DNA from 3 places in the Streptomyces sp. NPDC001056 genome. Region 2 is predicted to be linked to each of the others. Evidence: riboswitches for the same ligand, from Rfam matches in the RefSeq annotation. Region 2 holds a riboswitch; each other region holds the start of a gene.
The links. Region 2 has a riboswitch for cyclic di-AMP ahead of ACWDD7_RS21880 (transglycosylase family protein). Riboswitches for the same ligand answer to the same signal wherever they lie in the genome.

Region 1: linked by a shared signal. The riboswitch ahead of ACWDD7_RS21165 (M23 family metallopeptidase) and the one ahead of ACWDD7_RS21880 (transglycosylase family protein) in region 2 are both predicted to bind cyclic di-AMP.
Region 3: linked by a shared signal. The riboswitch ahead of ACWDD7_RS23115 (C40 family peptidase) and the one ahead of ACWDD7_RS21880 (transglycosylase family protein) in region 2 are both predicted to bind cyclic di-AMP.

What each region holds. Positions count from the first base shown of each region.
Region 1 covers NZ_JBSFLI010000017.1:122,588-129,994, reverse strand. Annotated here, with positions in the region: gene ACWDD7_RS21175 (M16 family metallopeptidase) at 1-63, shown strand, start outside; gene ACWDD7_RS21170 (M16 family metallopeptidase) at 81-1,451, shown strand; cyclic di-AMP (ydaO/yuaA leader) riboswitch at 1,678-1,838, shown strand; gene ACWDD7_RS21165 (M23 family metallopeptidase) at 1,852-2,595, shown strand; gene ACWDD7_RS21160 (GntR family transcriptional regulator) at 2,796-3,482, shown strand; gene ACWDD7_RS21155 (HPr family phosphocarrier protein) at 3,677-3,961, opposite strand; gene ACWDD7_RS21150 (bifunctional acetate--CoA ligase family protein/GNAT family N-acetyltransferase) at 4,107-7,001, shown strand; gene ACWDD7_RS21145 (hypothetical protein) at 7,012-7,407, shown strand, end outside.
Region 2 covers NZ_JBSFLI010000018.1:109,418-116,824, forward strand. Annotated here, with positions in the region: gene ACWDD7_RS21855 (SurA N-terminal domain-containing protein) at 1-194, shown strand, start outside; gene ACWDD7_RS21860 (nucleoside triphosphate pyrophosphohydrolase) at 272-1,306, shown strand; gene ACWDD7_RS21865 (cytochrome P450 family protein) at 1,354-2,637, shown strand; gene ACWDD7_RS21870 (DUF899 family protein) at 2,631-3,314, opposite strand; gene ACWDD7_RS21875 (transglycosylase family protein) at 3,585-4,691, shown strand; cyclic di-AMP (ydaO/yuaA leader) riboswitch at 4,869-5,038, shown strand; gene ACWDD7_RS21880 (transglycosylase family protein) at 5,043-5,759, shown strand; gene eno (phosphopyruvate hydratase) at 6,341-7,407, shown strand, end outside.
Region 3 covers NZ_JBSFLI010000020.1:6,574-13,980, forward strand. Annotated here, with positions in the region: gene ACWDD7_RS23090 (NmrA family NAD(P)-binding protein) at 1-472, shown strand, start outside; gene ACWDD7_RS23095 (nuclear transport factor 2 family protein) at 469-918, shown strand; one part of gene ACWDD7_RS23100 (IS5 family transposase) at 1,378-1,835, opposite strand; one part of gene ACWDD7_RS23100 (IS5 family transposase) at 1,835-2,180, opposite strand; gene ACWDD7_RS23105 (ATP-dependent Clp protease proteolytic subunit) at 2,674-3,300, shown strand; gene ACWDD7_RS23110 (hypothetical protein) at 3,308-3,616, shown strand; cyclic di-AMP (ydaO/yuaA leader) riboswitch at 4,035-4,188, shown strand; gene ACWDD7_RS23115 (C40 family peptidase) at 4,192-4,665, shown strand; gene ACWDD7_RS23120 (ATP-binding protein) at 4,802-5,260, opposite strand; gene ACWDD7_RS23125 (helix-turn-helix domain-containing protein) at 5,473-6,336, shown strand; gene ACWDD7_RS23130 (DUF397 domain-containing protein) at 6,347-6,571, shown strand; gene ACWDD7_RS23135 (8-amino-7-oxononanoate synthase) at 6,611-7,407, opposite strand, start outside.

The sequences.
Region 1 (7,407 bases), on a different contig from region 2:
GCGGACCCGGAGTCGGAGGCCACCGTAGAGGCCGGAAACGAGAACGAGGAGACGGCCAAGTGACCGAGCAGCTCGCCACCATGGACTTCCACCCCCAGCCGCAGGCCGGCGAGGCGAAGCCGTGGGCCTTCCCGGCCCCGGAGCGCGACGCGCTCGACAACGGCCTGACCGTGCTGCGCTGCCACCGCCCCGGCCAGCAGGTCGTCGCCGTCGAGGTGCTCCTGGACGCCCCCCTGGACGCCGAGCCGGCCGGCCTGGACGGCGTCGCCACCATCATGGCGCGGGCCTTCTCCGAGGGAACCGACCAGCACTCCGCCGAGGAGTTCGCCGCCGAGCTGGAGCGCGCGGGCGCCACCCTCGACGCCCACGCCGACCACCCCGGCGTCCGGCTCAGCCTGGAGGTCCCCGCCTCCCGCCTGCCCAAGGGCCTCGGGTTGCTCGCCGACGCGCTGCGCGCCCCCGCCTTCGCCGAGAGCGAGGTCGAGCGGCTGGTCCGCAACCGCCTGGACGAGATCCCGCACGAGCTGGCCAACCCCGCCCGGCGGGCCGCCAAGGAACTCTCCAAGGAGCTGTTCCCGGCGGCCGCGCGCATGTCCCGGCCGCGCCAGGGCACCGAGGAGACGGTCGAGAAGATCGACGAGACCGCCGTACGCGCGTTCTACGACCGCCATGTGCGCCCCGCCACGGCCACCGCGGTCGTGGTCGGCGACCTCACCGGCATCGACCTGGACGCGCTGCTCGGCGACACCCTGGGCGCCTGGACCGGCACCCCGGGCGAGCCCCGGCCGGTGCCCGCGGTGACGGCCGACGACACCGGGCGCGTGGTCATCGTGGACCGGCCCGGCGCCGTCCAGACGCAGCTGCTCATCGGCCGGGTCGGTGCGGACCGGCACGACCGGGTGTGGCCCGCCCAGGTGCTCGGCACCTACTGCCTCGGCGGCACCCTCACCTCCCGCCTGGACCGCGTCCTGCGCGAGGAGAAGGGCTACACCTACGGTGTGCGCGCGTTCGGGCAGGTGCTCCGCTCGGGTCCCGAGGGCAACGGCGTCTCCATGCTGGCCATCAGCGGCTCGGTGGACACCCCCAACACGGGTCCCGCCCTGGACGACCTGTGGAAGGTGCTGCGCACTCTCGCGGCGGAGGGCCTGACCGACGCCGAGCGGGACGTCGCCGTGCAGAACCTCGTCGGCGTCGCGCCGCTCAAGTACGAGACCGCGGCGGCCGTCGCGGGCACGCTCGCCGACCAGGTGGAGCAGCACCTGCCCGACGACTTCCAGGCGACGCTCTACCGGCAGCTGGCCGCGACGGGCACCGTGGAGGCCACCGCGGCCGTCGTCAACGCCTTCCCGGTGGACCGCCTGGTGACCGTCCTGGTCGGCGACGCCGCGCAGATCAAGGCGCCGGTCGAGGCGCTGGGCATCGGCGAGGTCACCGTGGTGGCGGCCGAGTAACGGCACGCGCGGGCAGGCTCCTTACCGGTGGGGCCCTGACGGCCTACGGGGTCGTCAGGGCCCACTTTGTTCCACTCTCTCCTCAGGATGTCCGAATTGGGGCGGAGGTTGCCTTTCTGCCCTGTGGGATGCGCTACAAAAGCCGCGATCCGTTTGGGCTTTGAGAGCCGGTCCGCTTAGCGTCGTCCGGGTTGTTCGTCGGGCAGTGCGCCGCAGCCGCGGCACCGGACAGCCATCGCCGAGTCCCCGCAGGCGCGAGCCGGGGGAGCCGGGGACCCACACGTCCCTTGGGGTGAATCGGGCATCCGCGCGACAGCGTGGCGCCCGTAGGAGACCTTCCTGCTCCGAACCCGTCAGCTAACCCGGTAGGCGAGAGGGAAGGAAAGGACGAGCCACACACATGGCGTTCGTATGCGCCACCGGGAAGCACCGCAAGCCCGGCCGGGTCAAGCGCGCCACCGCCCAGGCGGCCGGCATAGCGGCCCTGACGACCACCGGCGTCATCGGGACCCTCGCCGCGTCCCCGGCGCTCGCCGCCGAGAACACCGCCGAGCAGACCGGCCTCACCCCGGTGCTCGCCGCGACCGACGACCTCGCCGAGCACATCGACGCCCAGGCCACCGCCCAGCAGCGGATCGCCGAGCACGAGGCGGCCGAGAAGGCCGCCGCCGCGCGGGCGAAGGAGGCGCGCGAGGCCAGGGCCCGCGCCGCCCGGGAGGCCGAGCGCAGGCGGCTGAACGCCTTCGTCGCCCCGATCGCGCACTCCTACGTGTCCACCGGCTACAAGGTCGGCAGCTCCCTGTGGTCCTCCGGCTCGCACACCGGCATCGACTTCCACGCGGCCACCGGCACCCCCGTGCACGCGGTCGGCGTCGGCACCGTCGTCTCCACCGGCTGGGGCGGGGCGTACGGCAACGAGATCGTGATCCGCATGGCCGACGGCATGTACACCCAGTACGGTCATCTGTCGTCCATCGGCGTCACGGTGGGCCAGCGGGTCGTCGCGGGCCAGCAGATCGCCCTGTCCGGCGCGACCGGCAACGTCACCGGCCCGCACCTGCACTTCGAGGCACGCACCGGCCCGGACTACGGCTCCGACGTCGACCCCGTCGCGTACCTGCGTCACCACGGCGTGAACGTCTGACCGTTCCCGCACAGCCGTCCGAAGCCCCGGCCACCCGGCCGGGGCTTTCGCCATTTTCCGGCCGTTCCGCCGGGACCTGTCCAAAAAATATCCATGGATTCCGGCCTCCCGTCGGAAATTCCGGCCCGGTGGAATAGAGTCACGGAAAACACACGTCCGTCGTCGGCGTCGTGTCGCGGGTATTAAGGCGGAGGTCGGTCATGCGTATTCCGGCGCACTCGGTGTGCACGGCGATCCGGGACGACATCGTCGCCGGCGTCCTCGAACGCGGCGGCCGCCTCACCGAGGAGGTGCTGGCCCGCCGCTACGGCGTCTCGCGCGTCCCCGTGCGCGAGGCCCTGCGCACCCTGGAGGCGGAGGGCTTCGTGGTGACGCGCCGGCACGCGGGCGCCTGTGTGGCCGAGCCCACCGAGCAGGAGGCCGCCGACCTGCTGGAGATGCGCCTGCTGCTGGAGCCGCTCGGGGCCGCCCGGGCGGCGCGGCGGCGCACCGAGGCGCATCTGAAGGTGCTGCGCGGACTGGTCCGGCTGGGCCAGGAGCGCGCCAGGAGGGGTGGCGGCGAGGATCTGCGCGCCCTGGACGGCTGGTTCCACGAGACGCTGGCCCAGGCGTGCGGCAGTCCCTCGCTGACCTCGACGCTCACTCAGCTGCGCCACAAGATCGCCTGGATGTACACGGTGGACACGCCGTCGGACGTGGCCGGCACCTGGGCGGAGCACGGCGCGATCGTGGACGCGGTGGCGCGCGGCGACGGCGAGCGCGCCCGCGCGGTGACCGCCCTGCACACCGAGCGGACGACGGCCGCGCACCGGTTGCGGATTCCCGGCGCCCCGGAGCGGGTGAGGACTTCGCAACATCCCGTAAACATGTCCGGTGCACGGAATTAACGCGGATGCCGTATACAAAGTGGGTGGGATATTCGGCGGACGCTTATTTCGACCTGTCGCGAATTTCCGGATGCGGGCCATGATGAATAGCTGTCATGGTTCATACGGCGGTGCTCCGAAAACACGGAAGCCACGCCACCCGACAGGGATGACGCGGCTTCCCGCATCCCGCTGAGAGTGTCGCGGGGTCCTGCTCAGACCGTCTCGGGCAGCTCTTCCAGGCCCTCGGCGACCAGCTTGGCCAGCCGGTCCAGCGCGGCTTCCGCGCCGTCGGCGTCGGACGCGAGCACGATCTCCTCGCCGCCCTGGGCGCCCAGGCCCAGAACGCCCAGCATGGAGGCCGCGTTGACCGGGGTGCCGCCGCCGGACTTGGCGATCGTCACCGGGATGCCTGCGGCCGTGGCGGCCCGGACGAAGATGGAGGCGGGGCGGGCGTGAAGACCCTCGGCCCAGCCGACGTTGACGCGGCGCTCAGCCATGTGTTGCTGCCCTTCGCTGTTCAGGGTTGTCTAGACCAGTCTTCCATATCGTGAAGCGTGCCAGAAGAGGGGCTGCGCACCCCCTCCGCCGTGCTCCACAGACTGCCTCGCGCCGTTGTCGGACGCTAGCCGTACTCTGGGGCCCATGCGAACCTCGGCGGAACCGCAGGACCGGTACGAGTACCCCGCGCACTGGGAGGCGGACGTGGTGCTGCGGGACGGGGGCACCGCCCGCATCCGGCCCATCACCGTCGACGACGCCGACCGCCTGGTCCACTTCTACGAGCAGGTCTCGGACGAGTCCAAGTACTACCGCTTCTTCGCGCCCTACCCCCGGCTGTCCGCCAAGGACGTCCACCGCTTCACCCACCACGACTTCGTCGACCGGGTGGGCCTCGCGGCCACCGTGGGCGGCGAGTTCATAGCGACGGTGCGCTACGACCGCATCGGCGCCGGCGGCGTGCCCGCGTCCGGCCCGGCCGACGAGGCCGAGGTCGCCTTCCTGGTGCAGGACGCCCACCAGGGCCGGGGGGTCGCCTCCGCCCTGCTGGAGCACATCGCGGCCGTCGCCCGGGAGCGGGGCATCCGCCGGTTCGCCGCCGAGGTGCTGCCCGCCAACACCAAGATGATCAAGGTGTTCACGGACGCCGGGTACACCCAGAAGCGCAGCTTCGAGGACGGCGTCGTATGCCTGGAGCTGGACCTCGAACCCACGGACCGCGCCCTCGCCGTGCAGTACGCGCGGGAGCAGCGCGCGGAGGCCCGCTCGGTGCAGCGGCTCCTCGCCCCCGGCTCCGTCGCGGTCATCGGCGTCGGCCGCGCGCCCGGCGGCGTGGGCCGCAGCGTCCTGGCCAACATCAAGGACGCCGGATACGCCGGCCGGCTGTACGCCGTGAACAAGGCCTTCCCCGAGGACCTGACGGAGGTCGACGGGGTGAGCGCGTACCGCTGCGTGCGGGACATCGAGGGCCCGGTGGACCTCGCCGTCGTCGCCGTACCGGCCGAGTACGTGCCCGCCGTGGTCGCCGAGTGCGGGGAACACGGCGTCCAGGGGCTCGTCGTGCTCAGCGCCGGGTACGCCGAGAGCGGGCCCGAGGGCAAGGTGCGGCAGCGGGCGCTCGTGCAGCAGGCGCGGGCGTACGGCATGCGGATCATCGGGCCCAACGCGTTCGGCGTCATCAACACCGCCCCGGACGTACGGCTGAACGCGTCCCTCGCCCCCGAGATGCCGCGCCCCGGCCGCATCGGCATGTTCGCCCAGTCCGGTGCCATCGGCATCGCGCTGCTGTCCCGGCTGCACCGGCGCGGCGGCGGGGTGACCGGGGTGACCGGCGTCTCCACCTTCGTCTCCGCGGGCAACCGGGCCGACGTGTCCGGCAACGACGTCCTCCAGTACTGGTACGAGGACCAGCACACCGACGTCGTGCTCATGTACCTGGAGACCATCGGCAACCCGCGCAAGTTCACCCGGCTGGCCCGGCGGACGGCGGCCGCGAAGCCGCTGGTCGTGGTGCAGGGGACGGGCACGGCGCCCCAGGGGCACGCGGTGCGTGCGACGCGGCTGCCGCACGCGACCGTCTCCGCGCTGCTGCGGCAGGCCGGGGTGATCCGGGTCGACACGATCACGGAACTGGTCGACGCGGGCCTGCTGCTCGCCCGGCAACCGCTGCCCGCCGGGCCCCGGGTGGCGATCCTCGGGAACTCCGAGTCGCTGGGCGTGCTGACGTACGACCGGTGCCTCGCGGAGGGGCTGCGCCCTTCGCGGCCGCTCGACCTGACGACCGGGGCGACGCCGGAGGACTTCCACCGGGCGCTGAGCGCCGCACTGGCCGACGAGACGAACGACTCCGTCGTGGTGACGGCGATTCCGGCGATCGGGGAGGCGTCGCCGAAGGACGCGGAGCTGGCGGAGGCGCTGCGGTCGGCTGCCGCCGGGGTGCCGGGGAAGCCGGTGCTGGTGGTGCATGTGGAGCTGGGCGGGCTGGCGGCGGCGCTGTCCGCCGCGGCCAGTACCGCGCCACAGGCCGTCGGCAAGGTGCCCGGCACCGAGAGCGGCGCCCACCTTCCCCCACTCTCGGCTGCGCTCGACCGGGGGGACCTCCGCCGCCCCGCGGAACGTCCGCCCACCGCGGGAGCGGAGGCGGTGCCCACCGCGGCCGCGCCGCCGTCGGAGGGCACCCGTCTCATCCCCGCCTACCCGGCCGCCGAGCGTGCCGTACGCGCGCTCGCGGAAGCGGTTCGGTACGGGCAGTGGCGGCGGGAGGCGGCCGACCCCGGGAGGGTGCCCGAGTACGAGGACATCGACGAGAAGGGGGCAGCGCGGCTGATCGCGGAGTCGCTGGAGCGCGGGGAGGGGCTCACGATCTCGGACGCGCGGACCTGCGAGCTGCTCGCGAAGTACGGCATCGAGGTGCGCCGCGCGCTCCCCGCGCCCACCTCGGACGACGCCGTCGAGGCCGCCCGCGCCCTCGGCTACCCCGTGGCCCTGAAGGCGACCGCCCCGCACCTGCGGCACCGCGCCGACCTGGGCGGCGTGCGCCTGGACCTGGCGGACGAGGAGCAACTGCGGCGGGCGTACGCCGAGTTGAGCGAGCTGTTCGGCAAGCCCGAGGAGCTGCGGCCGGTGGTGCAGGGGATGGCGCCCCGGGGCGTCGACACCGTCGTACGGGCCGTGATCGACCCGGCCGCCGGGGCCGTGCTGTCCTTCGGACTCGCCGGCGCCGCGTCGCAGCTGCTGGACGACACGGCGCACCGGCTGATCCCGGTCACCGACCGGGACGCGACCTCGCTGGTCCGCGCGATCCGCACCGCGCCCCTGCTGTTCGGCTGGCGCGGCTCCACCCCCGTGGACACCCCCGCGCTGGAGGAGCTGCTGCTGCGGGTCTCCCGCCTGGTCGACGACCACCCCGAGGTCGTCGCCGTCACCCTGGAACCGGTCGTCGTGGCCCCGCACGGCGCGAGCGTCCTCGGCGCGACCCTGCGGCTCGCACCCCCGCCCGCCCGCGACGACCACGGCCCGCGCACCATGCCGGCCTACTGAGCGGGGCCGCGTGGAGATCGCCGGGCACCGGCTCCCCGAGGGCAGCTGGTGGGACTGGGAGGTGACCGCCTGGGACGCCGGGGCGCTGCGGTTGGCCGCCGGGTCCGACCTCACGTACCACCACGCCCTCGAAGTGGTCTTCGTCGCACCCGCCCTCGTGTCCTGCCCGCTCGCCTTCCAGGACCCCGTCTTCCGCGCCCCGACCCCCGACGAGACCGCGCGCCTGGCCCGGTCCCTCGGGGAGGCGTCGCCCGTCCTCGTCGCGTTCGAGGCGCACGCCGGGGGAATCGAACCAGTGTCCTGCCTGGTCGCCGCCGAGCGGGTGGAGTTCCGGCACGGGCTGGTCCGGAGGAGCGCGAAGGCGCCTGACCAGGAGGCGTCCCGTCCCCCTTCCCGCAGCACGCCC
Region 2 (7,407 bases):
CCGCCCGGCTCGGCACCGACACCTCCCAGCCCGCCTTCTGGAAGGCCCTCTCCACGGCCTCCGAGGAGCTGCACATCGACGTCAACCCGCGCTACGGCACCTGGGACGTGCAGAAGAGCAGCCGGGTGGACGCGAAGACGCCGTGGGTGCGGGAGGTCACGTCGGTGTCGGGAGGCGGCCCGGTGACGGCGTAGGTCATACGATCCCACGACTCCCTCGGCCCTGTGGACAACCGAATCCGCTCGTCGCGGCGGTGGGTTACTTTCGGATCGTGAACGCATCCAGCCCCGAAGCCACCGGACCCGAAGCCACCGGACCCGGAGCCGCGCCCGCCGCCGACCCCGGCCGCGTCGTCCTCCTCACCACCAGCCACCGTGTCGCCCCCGGCCTGCTGTCCTGGCCCGCGTGGCAGGCCCTGCGCGCCGCCGACACCGTGCTGTGCGCGGACGGCGCCCATCCGCAGCTGCCGTATCTGCGGGAGGCCGGGATAGCGGTGGCCGAGGCGGCGCCCACGGCGCAGGAGCTGGTCGCCGCCTGCGCCGGTGGCCGGACGGTGGTGGTCGTGGCGACGGGTGAGGGGGAGCCCGCCCTCACCGACGGCCTGGCCCGGCTGGCCGGCTCCGGCCGGGTCCGCATGCCCGAGCTGGAGCTGCTGCCCGCCTCGTACGACCTGCCCGGCGCCCGCCTGCTGGACCTCGTCCAGGTCATGGACCGCATCCGCGCCGAGTGTCCCTGGTCCTCCCGGCAGACCCACGAGGGCCTGGCCAAGTACGGCATCGAGGAGGCGTACGAGCTGGTCGAGGCGATCGAGGCCGGTGACCGCGAGGAACTGCGCGAGGAGCTGGGCGACGTCCTCCTCCAGGTCGTCTTCCACTCCCGGATCGCCGAGGAGCACCCGGAGAAGCCGTTCTCCATCGACGACGTGGCGGGCGGCATCGTCGCCAAGCTCATCCACCGCCACCCCCATGTCTTCGGCGACGAGAAGGCGGAGACCCCGGAGGACGTCAAGGCGCACTGGCTGCGTACCAAGGCCGAGGAGAAGCGCCGCACCTCCGTCACCGAGGGCATCCCCCTCGGCCAGCCCGGCCTCGCCCTCGCCGCCAAACTCGCCGCCCGCGCCCGCGTCGCCGGCCTCGACGTCCCCCTCCCCGAGGGCGACGACATCGGCTACACCCTCCTCGCCCTCGCCGCCCGTGCCGAATCCGCCGGCACCGACCCGGAGACGGCCCTGCGCGCGGCGGCCCGGACGTACCGGGACGCGATACGGCGGGCGGAGGGGGTGGACCCGGGCCGGGGAGAGGAGTAGCGGCCAGCGGTGACACACCCCCGCGCCCGGCCGGATACCGTCGAACAGTGACCGATCAGCTTCGCCCCGACGAGACCGTTCCCGCTGCTCCCGAGCTGTTCACCTGGGAGTTCGCCGCCGATCCCTACCCGGCGTACGCGTGGTTGCGCGAGCACGCGCCCGTGCGGCGGACGCGGCTGCCCAGTGGGGTGGAGGCGTGGCTGGTCACGCGGTACGCGGACGCCCGGCAGGCGCTGGCGGACCAGCGGCTGAGCAAGAACCCGGCGCATCACGACGAGCCCGAGCACGCCAAGGGCAAGACCGGCATCCCGGGCGAGCGCAAGGCCGAGCTGATGACGCACCTGCTGAACATCGACCCGCCGGACCACACCCGGCTGCGCCGGCTGGTCAGCAAGGCGTTCACGCCCCGTCGCGTCGCCGAGTTCGAGCACCGGGTGCAGGAGCTGACCGACCACCTCATCGACGGGTTCGCCCGGCGCGGCTCCGCCGACCTCATCCACGAGTTCGCCTTCCCGCTGCCCATCTACGCCATCTGCGACCTGCTCGGTGTCCCGCGCGAGGACCAGGACGACTTCCGGGACTGGGCGGGCATGATGATCCGGCACGGGGGAGGGCCCCGGGGCGGGGTCGCGCGGTCGGTGAAGAAGATGCGCGGCTACCTCGCCGAGCTGATCCACAAGAAGCGCGAGGCACTGCCCGCCGAGCCCGCGCCCGGCGAGGACCTGATCTCCGGTCTGATCCGCGCCTCCGACCACGGCGAGCACCTCACCGAGAACGAGGCCGCGGCGATGGCCTTCATCCTCCTCTTCGCCGGCTTCGAGACCACCGTCAACCTCATCGGCAACGGCACCTACGCCCTGCTCACCCACCCCGAGCAGCGCCACCGCCTCCAGGACGCCCTCGCCCGCGGCGACGGCGAGCTGCTGGCGACCGGGGTGGAGGAACTGCTGCGCTACGACGGCCCGGTGGAGCTGGCCACCTGGCGGTTCGCCACCGAGCCGCTCACCATCGGCGGGCAGGAGATCGCGCCCGGCGACCCGGTGCTCGTCGTGCTGGCCGCCGCCGACCGGGACCCGGAGCGGTTCGAGGACCCGGACGTGCTGGACCTCGGCCGGCGGGACAACCAGCACCTCGGCTACGGACACGGCATCCACTACTGCCTGGGCGCCCCGCTCGCCCGCCTGGAGGGGCAGACCGCGCTCGCCACGTTGCTGACCCGGCTGCCCGATCTGCGGCTCGCCGCCGACCCGGCCGAGCTGCGCTGGCGCGGCGGGCTCATCATGCGCGGCCTGCGCACCCTGCCGGTGGAGTTCACGCCGCCCGCTCAGTAGTCGAGGGCCGCGAACCAGTCGCCCCGGCCGCCCGGCGTCAGGTCGAGGAGGTGCCAGACGGGGTTGAGGAGGTCGATGCCGCGCTGGTCGATGTCCTCGGCCATCCGCGGGTGCGCGGAGTAGAAGTGGCGGACCGTGCCGTCCGCGCCCTTGGTGAAGACGGAGACGGCCGAGTCCTGGACGCCGTCCTCGTCCTCGCTGCCCAGGTCGTACTTGAAGGTGCTGTCCCCGGCGCTGAGCAGCCGCAGCCGGGACCAACCCCGGGCGCGCGCGTGCCCGCGCAGGGCGGGCGGACCGGCGGCGGCCACGACCACCAGATCGACGTTCTGGGCGAGGTGACGGGCGACGCCGTTCAGGCCGTCGAGCCACAGGGTGCACATCGGGCAGGGCTCGGTCTGCCGTTTGCCGTACATGAGGTGGTAGACGACCAGGGCCCGCTCCGGGCCGCCGGTGAACAAGTCGCCGAGCCGCACCTCGCGGACGGGCGTGTCGCCCGCGTCGAGACCGGCGGGGCCTTCGAGGAAGACGTACTCGCCGACCTCGGCCCCCGGCGGCAGTTCCCGGCGCAGCGCCGCGACCCGCTCGCGGTGCCGCATCAGCTCGATCTCGGCGCCGCGCAACTCCTCGCGTGCGGCGAGGTACTCCGCCGACTCACCGTGCAACCGGGTGTGCCGCATGAGGTGTCCTCCTGGGTGAACAGCCCCCCGGAACAGGTCGGTTCCATGGTTCCGGGCAGCCCGCGTGCCACGGGTGAGGCACCGCCGTTCCCGAAGAGTGAAAGGGTCGGTGACGGAGCGGAGGGCGAACGTTCAACTCTGTGATCTTCACGTGATCCGCGCGGCATGAACTTGTGACAAGTCATCGGGTGCCGCTACCTTCACCCCTCAGCGTGGCGGCCCGGCATGATCCGCCGCGCCGGTTCCTGCCGTCGCACGAAAGGCTTCCGCATGATTTCCGGGAACGGTCGTCACCGCCGCCCCCGTCAGGCTCCGGCCCTCCTCGTCGCGGCCGGCGTGACCGGCTCCGCCATCGCCATCCCGCTGCTGGGCGCCGCGAGCGCCCACGCGGCCGACGGCACCACCTGGGACAAGGTCGCCGGGTGCGAGAGCGGCGGCTCCTGGAGCGCCGACACCGGCAACGGCTACTACGGCGGCCTCCAGATATCCCAGGAGGACTGGGTCCAGTACGGCGGCACCCGGTACGCCTCCTCCGCCGACCAGGCCAGCCGCTCGCAGCAGATCGCCGTGGCCGAGCGGATCCTCAAGGACAAGGGCACCGCGCCCTGGGCCACCTGCGCCCTGCTGTCCGGGCTCACCTCGAACTCCGGTTCCGTGGACGTCGATCCGGGCGTCGGCGACGGCGGCGGCCAGGGCGGCAGCACGACCGACCCGTCCGGCCTGCCCGACCCCTCCTCCCCGGCCGGTGCGCAGAGCGGCGACCAGAACGGCTCCGGCAACGCCTCCGGCAACGCCTCCGGCTCCGGCGGCGCCTCCTCCGCCGATCCGTCCGGCTCCTCCGCCTCGCCGGGCCAGGGCTCCGGCAAGCAGACGGGCAAGCACGCGACCCCGCATCCGGGCAAGCCCACCGGCACCTCCGGCACCGGCGTCCCCAGCCCGGACCCGTCCGACTCCTCCGGCCCCTCCGACTCCTCGGACCCGTCCGTCCCGGCCACGCCGTCCGCCCCGGCCGGCACCCCCACGGCGCCCGCCCCGTCCACCGGCACCCCGGACAATGCCCGGCAGAACGTCGGTTCTTGGGACCTGGTGGACACCGGAGCCCTGAGCGGCGGCCGTCATCGCGGCGGCAACGCGGACGAAAGCAGGACAAACGGGCAGAACGACTCCTCCTCCGGGCGCCACGCCTCGCGTGAGCCGGGCGCCTACACGGTCCGCGAGGGCGACTCGCTGAGCTCCATCGCCGACTCCCTTGACGTCGACGGGGGATGGCACGCGCTCTACTCCGCGAACAAGAAGGTCGTGGGTGCCGACCCGAACCTCATCACCGCCGGTCAGACCCTGAAAGTCGGTGACGAAACGGGCGCGGCGCAGGGGTAGTTGACGCCCCACTTGATCGCTAAATGTCCGGTTTGGTGAAAGTGTGGGATGAGTCTCAGAAGCCCTGATCGTCTTTGAAATTCCGCGGATCGCGTGGCTACGGTCAAGGCCGCTCGTCACCACGGGCCCCGGCGGCCGCAACGCCGAATCCTGCCAGCGGCTGCCCGGGAACAGTCGTCGCGTCAAGCGCCGCAGGCAGGAGCGGGGGACCCAAGGTAAGCGCCGGACCCGGCAGTTGATGCCGGACCGGCTAGGGGTGAAGCCACGCCTCCATGTGGGGGTGTGGCCGGGCAACTCAACCGGCCCGAATCCGACAGCTCACCTCGCAGGCGTCGGTGAGGGGATCGTTCCATGCTGTTTTCCGGCAAGGGCAAGCACCGTCGTCCGTCCAAGGCCGTCCGCGCCGTCACGCTCGCCGGTGTCACCGGTGTCGCCGTCGCCGCTCCGCTGATGGCGGCCGGCAACGCCTCCGCCGCCACCGCCTCCCAGTGGGACGCGGTCGCCCAGTGCGAGGCCGGCGGCAACTGGGCCATCAACACCGGCAACGGGTACTACGGCGGTCTGCAGTTCTCCGCCTCGACCTGGGCCGCGTACGGCGGCACCGCCTACGCGTCGACCGCCGACAAGGCCACCAAGTCGCAGCAGATCACCATCGCCGAGAAGGTCCTCGCCGCGCAGGGCAAGGGCGCCTGGCCGGTCTGCGGCACGGGCCTGACCAGCACCCCGTACGGCGGCTCCGCCTCGACGGCCACCACGTCGAACAGCACCGCCACCCGGTCCGCGGGCCGGCAGGCCGCCACCCGCTCCACCGAGCGCACCACCCCGGCCCCGAGCAGGTCCGCGAGCGCCTCCGCCGGCTCGGCCGCGAGCAAGACCGTCACCACCCCGACCGGCAAGAAGGTCAAGAAGGGCGACGGCGAGTACAGGGTCGTCAAGGGCGACACCCTCAGCTCCATCGCGGTCAGGCACCACGTGGCCGGTGGCTGGAAGAAGCTGTTCGAGCTGAACAAGGACATCGTCGACAACGCCGACCTCATCTACCCGGGCCAGCAGCTGCACCTGAAGTGACGCCCGGCCGCTGACGGCTCCGCCCGCCGGACCTCCCCCCGGAAAAAGGTCTGCCCCCAGCGGACCCTGCCCCCCCGCGGGCCCTGCCCCCCGGCGGACCCTGCCCCCCCCCAGCGGACCCTGCCCCCCCAGTGGGCCCTGCCCCCCCAGTGGGCCCTGCCCCCCCAGTGGGCCCTGCCACCCCGGCGGGCCCTGCCACCCCGGCGGGCCCTGCCCCCCGGCGGACCTCACCCCCCGGCGGACCTCACCCCCCGAAGGGTCCGCCCCCCGAAGGGTCCGCCCCCCGACGGACACCCCCCGAAAGGTCCGTCCCCCCGTCCCCACGGGCTCCCCGTCCCGGCGCGTTTTCCCCCGTTCGCGCCGGGGCGGGGTCTTTTGTTCTCCCGTTCTTCAGCAGGGTCTCACCGTCGAACCCCTTTGTTCCGACGGTGAACAATGGGTACCGTCTGCATGTCTCCGCCGCCCACCAGACGGTCGGTCGGTGGCCGACGACCCCGGGACGGTTAGGCTCTAGTCGCAAGGCACAGCCGTAAGGCAGACCGCCCCGCAGTTCCAGCGTCACATCCAAGAAGGAGATGCTCGTGCCGTCCATCGACGTCGTCGTAGCCCGGGAAATCCTGGACTCCCGAGGCAACCCCACGGTCGAGGTCGAGGTCGGCCTCGACGACGGCAGCACGGGTCGTGCCGCCGTACCGTCCGGCGCCTCCACGGGTGCCTTCGAGGCCATCGAGCTGCGCGACGGTGACCCCAACCGCTACATGGGCAAGGGCGTCGAGAAGGCCGTCCTCGCCGTCATCGAGCAGATCGGCCCGGAGCTGGTCGGCTACGACGCCACCGAGCAGCGCCTGATCGACCAGGCCATGTTCGACCTCGACGCCACCGACAACAAGGGCTCGCTCGGCGCCAACGCCATCCTCGGCGTCTCCCTGGCCGTCGCGCACGCCGCCTCCGAGGCGTCCGACCTGCCGCTCTTCCGCTACCTGGGCGGTCCCAACGCGCACCTGCTGCCGGTGCCGATGATGAACATCCTGAACGGCGGCTCGCACGCCGACTCCAACGTGGACATCCAGGAGTTCATGATCGCCCCGATCGGCGCGGAGTCCTTCTCCGAGGCGCTGCGCTGGGGTGCCGAGGTCTACCACACCCTCAAGAAGGTCCTGAAGAACAAGGGCCTGGCCACCGGTCTCGGCGACGAGGGCGGCTTCGCCCCGAACCTCGGTTCCAACCGCGAGGCCCTGGACCTGATCCTTGAGGCCATCAAGGAAGCCGGCTACGCGCCCGGTGAGCAGATCGCCCTCGCGCTCGACGTCGCCGCCTCCGAGTTCTACAAGGACGGCAAGTACCTCTTCGAGGGCAAGGAGCGCTCCGCCGCCGAGATGACGGAGTACTACGAGGAGCTGGTGGCGGCCTACCCGCTGGTCTCCATCGAGGACCCGCTGTTCGAGGACGACTGGGCCGGCTGGAAGGTCGTCACCGACAAGCTCGGCGACAAGGTCCAGCTGGTCGGCGACGACCTGTTCGTCACCAACCCGGAGCGTCTGGCCCGCGGCATCGAGGAGGGCAGCGCCAACGCCCTGCTGGTCAAGGTCAACCAGATCGGTTCGCTGACCGAGACCCTGGACGCCGTCGAGCTGGCCCAGCGCAACGG
Region 3 (7,407 bases), on a different contig from region 2:
CCTGCGCACGTCGTGGGTGATGCAGAACTTTGCCGACGGCCACCTCCCCATCATCGACGGAGTGATGATGGTCCCGAGCGGCGGCGGAGGGGAGGCGTTCGTCGACGCGGCCGACATCGCGGCGGTCGCGGCCCAGACGCTGCTGGACCCCGAGACCCACGCCGGTGCCGTCTACTCGCTCACCGGCCCGCAGGCCCTCACCTTCCAGGAGGTCGCGGACATCATCGCTTCCGTGAGCGGCCGTCCCGTCGCCTACCACGACCTCGACCAGGAGATGTGGATTGCCGGTGCGCTCGCCGCGGGTGTCCCCGCCGACTACGCGGTGATGATGCGCTGGCTCACCGGCGCCATCATCGCCGGCAACGGTGCCACGCCCACCGGTGACGTCGAGAAAGTCACCGGCCGTCCGGCGACCGGCTTCCGCGCGTTCGCCGAGCGCAGCGCCCACGCCTGGACCTCGGAGGCGAAGTGAGCAAGACCGTTGACGACAACGCTTCCTTCGGGGCGAACAGCCCGTTCTTCCGCATCATCAAGGAGGGGCTGGACGGCCTGGTCGACGGGGAGGACTACTACGCCCTGCTGGCCGAGGACGTGGTCTTCGAGTACGTGATCACCGTGCCGGGCTACCCCCGCCGGGTCGAGGGACGCCAGGGGATCATCGACCTGTACAGCGACTACGGCAACTACATCAAGCTGCACAGCGCGGACAACCTCCGCGTTCACCGGGACCCCGAGACCTCGGTGGTCGTCCTGGAGTACGAAGTCCACGGCACTTCGGCAGTGACGGAACGGCCATACGACAACCGCTTCGTCTCCGTCGTGACCGTCAAAGACCGCAAGGTGACGCACTGGCGCGACTACCTGGACCCCATCGCCGTATTCGACGCACAAGGATGGCCGCAAGACCCCCGCTCGTAACGCCGGCGTACCCGCCGAGACCGGCATCAGTCGAGCGATTGACTTCCTCGCCAGGACGCCCCCAATGGCTGAGCCCGTCGCACGCCCGCGTCTTCTGGAAGCCGACGCGGGCGTGATGACTGCCGAGGAGCCTCCTGCTGACGAGCAGCAGCCCTGACGATCTCCACATGGTCGGCTCAGGCCCACTGGCGATCAGTCAACGAAGTGAGGAACGAAGAGCGAGACCGGGGATTTTCACGAAGCCTCATCACCATCAGGCAGCGAACACTTCTGGGCCTGCTGATGCCTCCGGCGCGCGCAGAAGGGCCGGCTCCCGGTACTGCTCGTCCGCTCCCAGGGGCCGAGTCAGCAGCCACATCTCGTTGGACCGGGCGAGTGCGTCCGCGACCTTCCTCTGGGCCTCCACCAGATGGGCGAGCGCTGCACCTCTCGCAACCGGATCCTCCGCTATAAGAGGTCCTAACAAAGGCGTTGGACGTGTCGGTGGGTGATGAGACAGGTGGCGAGGCCGAGGAAGGCTTCGTGGATGTCGTCGCGTCGTTCCCAGCGGACGCGTAGACGCCGGAAGCCGTGAAGCCAGGCGATGGTGCGCTCGACCACCCACCGGACCTTGCCCAGTCCGGAGCCATGGGCGACACCGCGTCGGGCGATCACGGGTTTGATGCCACGCTTCCACAGCAGGCGGCGGTACTTGTCGAAGTCGTAGCCCCGGTCCGCGTACAGTCGCCGTGGCTTGCGGCGGGGGCGTCCCCGCAGACCCCGGATAGATGGGACCGCGTCCAACAAGGGCAGGAGCTGGGTGACATCGTGCCGGTTGCCGCCGGTGAGCGTGACGGCGAGCGGGGTTCCGTGACGGTCGACGATCAAGTGGTGCTTGGAGCCGGGGCGGGCCCGATCGACGGGCGATGGGCCGACGTGACTTTGAGGGCCCGGACGTGCGAGCCGTCCACGGCGCAGTCGTCCAGGTCCAGCAGGTCGGCGCGGCGCAGTTCGGTCAGCAGGTCGGCGTGCAGGCATGGCCAGACGCCGGCCTCGGTCCAGTCCCGCAGCCGGCGCCAGGCCGTCATCCCGGAGCAGCCCACAGTCTCCGCGGGGACGTCACGCCAGGCGACACCGGTCCGCAACACATACAGGACGCCAGCGAGTGCAATTCGGTCGGGAACACGCAACCGCCCCGGATGGCGGCGGCGCCGCTCGGGAGCGGGCGGCAGCAGCGGAGCCACCCGCTCCCACAAGTCGTCAGGAACAAGATCAGCACGCACTCCGGACACCCTGCCGACCAAGATCACTAAGCGCAAGACCTGCAGCTCAACTCATTCTGAAACGATCAGTTACACGGCACGATCGTGCACTCCCGGACGGCACACCAAGGCACGTACAGCCAGGTCGGACGCTATCCGGCTCCTCAAACGCTGTCACTTCCCAAGCCGAGAGTGCGAGTTCGACCCGCTCCACGCAAAACCCCAGGTCGGCGGGATCCGCAGGGCGGCGTCCCTGGATCCCCGCGGCCGGTTCATCTCGTCGATCGGGCACTCGACGACCCGCCCGGTCATCCGATGGATCTCGGCCTTGTTGCCGCAGTTCCAGGAACAGTTGTGAGACATCTGTGACCAGCGAGGAGCAAAAAGGCCCTCTGACCTGGGCATTTGACGTGATCACCAGAATCCGGTCCCATCATAACGGCTGGTACGTCCTGTACATTCTGTACAGAAGTCGGAGATCATCGGTCTCCGCCATGAGGAGGGGTGTGCCCAGATGTCCCGACCGTCCGCCCGTTACGTCCTGCCCGAGTTCACCGAGCGCACCAACTTCGGGGAGCAGCGGCTCGATCCCTACTCGAAGCTGTTCGAGAACCGGGTCGTCTTCCTCGGAACGCCCCTGGACGAGGCGGCGGCCGGCGATGTGATCACCCAGTTCATGCACCTCGAACACCTGGCCCCGGACCGGGACATCACGCTGTATCTGAACTGCCCGGGCGGCTCGTTCCACGCCATGACGGCGGTCTACGACACGATGCGGTACGTCACCTGCGAGGTGCAGACCTACTGCCTGGGCCAGGCCGCCTCGGTCGGCGCCCTGCTGCTGGCCGCCGGCACCCCCGGCAAGCGGTTCACCCTGCCCGGCGCCCGGGTGGTGCTGTCCCAGCCCGCGCTGCCCGAGCCGGCCCAGGGCCAGCCGAGCGACCTGCTGATCCAGGCCGAGGAGCTGGTCAGGCTGCGCACCCTGATGGAGGAGATGCTGGTCCGGCACACCGGGCGCACCGAGGAACAGGTCCACCGGGACCTGGAGCGGGACCTGATGCTGGACGCGCCGGGCGCGCTGTCGTACGGCCTGGTGGACGGCGTGGTGCCCAGCCGCCGCGACCTCCCCGGCGAGCGGTGAGCCGGCCGTGCTGCCCGAGGAGCTGCCGCCGCTGCCCGCGCTGACGCAGGCGGAGGGTGAACTGGTCGACCACTATCTGGCGGTGGTCGACCTGCTCGGCAGGATCAACCCGGCGCGCGACGGGGACACCTATCGCGGGCTGCGCGCCGCGCAGGCGCTGGTGCGCAAGGCCGAAGAGCTGCGCGCCGCGCTGGAGCTGATGCACGAGCGGGGCGAGCGGGAGCTGCACGGGGGCACGCTGGCACGGGCCCTCCGGGTGCTGGACGGCGAGCGCCGGGCCGCTCGCGTCGCGCTCCCGCCGGACGCCGTGGGCTGATCCGGACGCACGCCGGGTCCGGCGGGTGCGGGACGTCCGCGCATCCGCCGGGTCCCGACACCAAACGGTCCGAACGACGTACCGCCGACCGGTGTATATCCGAATCGGTTTTCCGCTCTGCCGAGTTGCGCGCGCGCCGTGTACATGCTCCGTTCAGGGCCGTCTTTTCCCAGGTCCGGGGCTACGCACGGGAACTGACGGAGCATCGATCACCGCGGCGTCCACCCGAGTGGGCGAGTCGTGAGTAACGCCACATATTCCCGGTTCCATTGGGATTTTCGGACAGCTGTGGGTGAAGATCCCTGTCTGACGACAAGACCCCGCCGCCGCGGCGGGGCGATCCGGGCGGACGCCGAATCCTGCCGCCGCCCGGATGACCGGTCGACAGGAGTGGATCGGCAGGAGTGGAGGACCCAGGCAAGGCGGGTCGCCGAAGCGGAAGACCGTCCGGTGGACACGGACGGGCGAACGCTCCGGGCGACCCTTGGGGTGAAGCCGTGGCAACGCGGCCGGGCTACTTCGCCAGCCCGAATCCGACAGGTCATCCTTCACAGGCGGCTGACGAAGGGTTGCGCATGACTGCGCTCAATCGTGTCCCGTCGCTGATGGCCCGTGCCGGTACGGCTTCGGCCCTCACTCTGGCCGCCGTGGGCGGCTCGATCGCTGCCCCGGGCCTCGCCACCGACGCCTCGGCCGCGACACTGGCGACGAAGGCCCTGAACATCGCGGCGTCCAAGAAGGGCGCCCCGTACCAGTGGGGGGCCACCGGACCGCGTCGCTTCGACTGCTCGGGACTGACGCTCTACTCGTTCAAGAAGGCCGGCAAGAAGCTGCCGCGGACCGCCGCCCAGCAGTACAACAAGACCCACCACATCTCCGCCGGCAGCCGCAGAGCCGGTGACCTGGTGTTCTTCCACTACGGCTCGTACGTCTACCACGTCGGCATCTACGCCGGGCACGGCAAGATCTGGCACGCGCCGAAGACCGGCGCCGTGGTGCGGCTGGAGAAGATCTGGTCCAAGAGCGTCTGGTACGGCCGGGTCAGCTGACCCCGCCTTCACACGGGAGCGACTCCAGCCACCGGGCCGTTCCCCGTGCTTCCCCCGTCTCCGGTACCGCCTCCAGCCCATGGGCGGCCGGGACGGGGCACCCTCGCCCGCCGGACGAACGTGTCGCGGCTCCGCGCTACGGCTCCTGCTGGCCCGCCGCCGTCATCGGCTCGGCCGGGACGGTCCAGGGCAGCTCGATGGAGACCGTCTTGCCGCCCTCACGGGTGGGACGGACACGGAGCCTGCCACCGCACTCGGCGGTGAGCCAGCGGATGATGACCATGCCACGGCCGTTGTCCTGCTGCACGGCCGCGGGCAGTCTCTTCGGGAAGCGGGGATGACTGTCCGTGACGCCGATGCGCAGCCGTTCGTCGCGGTCCAGCACGATGTCGACCGTGAAGGTCGGGGACCGCCCGAAGGTGTGCTGGACGGCGTTGGTGGCCAGTTCGGAGACGATGAGCCGCACGGTGTCCGCCGCCTCGGTGTCCGCCGGCAGGCCCCACTCCGCCAGGGTGCCCACCACGTACGACCGCGCGGCGGCGACCGAGGCGGGATCGCTGGGCAGAGTGACGGATGCTTCCAGTTGGTCTGCCATGGCGACGTCGTCCCTTTCCCACGGGACCGAAGTCCGACATGGAGCGGATGGTTCGAGTACGGTCCCGGACTGGTGCTTCCTCGTCAGACTGCCATCACCGGACCGTCACGGGGAGCGATCCATCGAGATATGCATATATCTGTCGCTCGATGCGGTGAACTCTGCGCCGGGAGACCGTATGGGGGCGGCCCCTGAGGAGTAAGGAGGAGCCCATGCAGAACGGGCCGGCAGTGCGCCGCCGCAAATTGGGTGCCGAACTGCGCACGCTGCGCACCGGTGCGGGGCTCACCAGTGGGGAGGCGGCCCGCCTGGTCGGCTGGCACCAGTCGAAGGTGAGCCGCATCGAGACGGGCGCCAGTGGTGTGAAACCGGCCGATCTGCGCTTGCTTCTGGACGCCTACGCCGTGCGGGACGCCCAGCTGCGCGAGCTGCTGCTGATGCTGGCCGGCTCCGAGGCCGGCGACGGCCACCGCAACCGCTGGTGGCACGCCTACCGCGGGGTGCTCCCGCCCACGTACCGGGACTTCATCAGCCTGGAGTCGCAGGCCAGCGCGATGCGCACCCTGGAGACCACCGTCGTGCCCGGCCTGCTCCAGACGGCCGAGTACGCCCGCGCGGTGACCCGGGCGGCCGTCAAGGACCTGGCCGAGGAGCGCCTGGACGCGCTGGTGGAGGTGCGCCTGGCCCGGCAGGACGTGCTGCGCTCGAACCCGCCGCTGGAGCTGTGCGCGGTCCTGGACGAGGCGGTGCTGCGCCGCGAGGTCGGCGGTCCCGAGGTGATGGCGCGCCAGCTGGAGCGGCTGATGGACGCCGCCCGACTGCCCCAAGTACGGCTCCAGGTACTGCCATTCGGGGCGGGAGCGCATGTCGGCCTTACCGGGCCTTTCGTTATCTTCTCATTTCCGAGCACTTCTGATCTCGATGTGGTTGTTCTAGACCAGTTGACGAGTAGCCTCTACCTGGAACGGAAAGAAGACCTCCGGGCGTACTCGGAGGCCTTCCGCACCCTCCAGAGCCACGCTCTTTCCCCCCACGATTCGCTCGACTACATCGCCGGGATAGGTGACGGCGCGTAAGGAGGCACCATTGTCTGCCCTGCCTCGGAACGTCCCTGCCAGTACCGACCTGTACGACGTGCGCTGGTCGCGCAGCAGTTACAGCACGGGAGCCAACAACTGCGTGGAGACGGCACGGCCGCGCTCCGGACCCTGGTCCGGACTGCTCGCCGTGCGCGACTCGAAGGACCCCGCCGGGCCCGCGCTGCTCTTCTCCGCCGCCAGCTGGGCCGGCTTCGTGGCCGCGCTCCGCTGAGACCTGTTCACCCGCGAAGCACGGCCGTGTTCCGCCGACTCACGGTCGCGTCTCGCCGATCACCCGCACCGCGTGTGCGATCTCGGCCCCGGAGAGGTCCGCGCGGGCGGTCAGCCGCAGCCGTGAGATGCCGTCGGGCACGGAGGGAGGACGGAAACAGCCCACGGCCAGGCCTGCCGTACGGCAGTCGGCCGCCCAGCGCACCGCCTGCTCCGGGGACGGGGCCCGTACGGAGACCACCGCGGCGTCCGGACGCACCGACTCCAGACCCGCGGCGGTCAGCCGCGCGTGCAGCTCCCCCGCCACCTCGCGGGCCCGTGCCGCCCGTTCGGGCTCCCGGCCGAGCAGCCGCAGGGCCGCGAGGGCCGCGCCGGCCGCCGCCGGCGCGAGGCCGGTGTCGAAGATGAACGTCCGGGCCGCGTTGACCAGGTGGTCGATCACCCGCGCGGGACCCAGGACCACCCCGCCCTGGCTGCCGAGCGACTTGGACAGGGTCGCGGTGACCACCACGTCCGGCGCGCCCGCGAGCCCGGTCGCGTGCGGCGCCCCGCGGCCGCCGTCGCCCAGCACGCCGAGGCCGTGGGCGTCGTCCACCACGAGTCCCGCGCCGCGCTCCCGGCACGCCTCGGCCAGCGCGGCCAGCGGCGCCCGGTCGCCGTCGACCGAGAACACGGTGTCCGAGACCACGATGGCCGGTCCCGCGTGCGTGGCGAGGGCCTTGCGCACCGCCTGCGGGTCGGCGTGCCCGACGACCTGGGTCTCGCCCCGGGCGAGCCGGCAGCCGTCGATGAGCGAGGCGTGGTTGCCCGCGTCGGAGACGACGAGGGAGCCGTGCG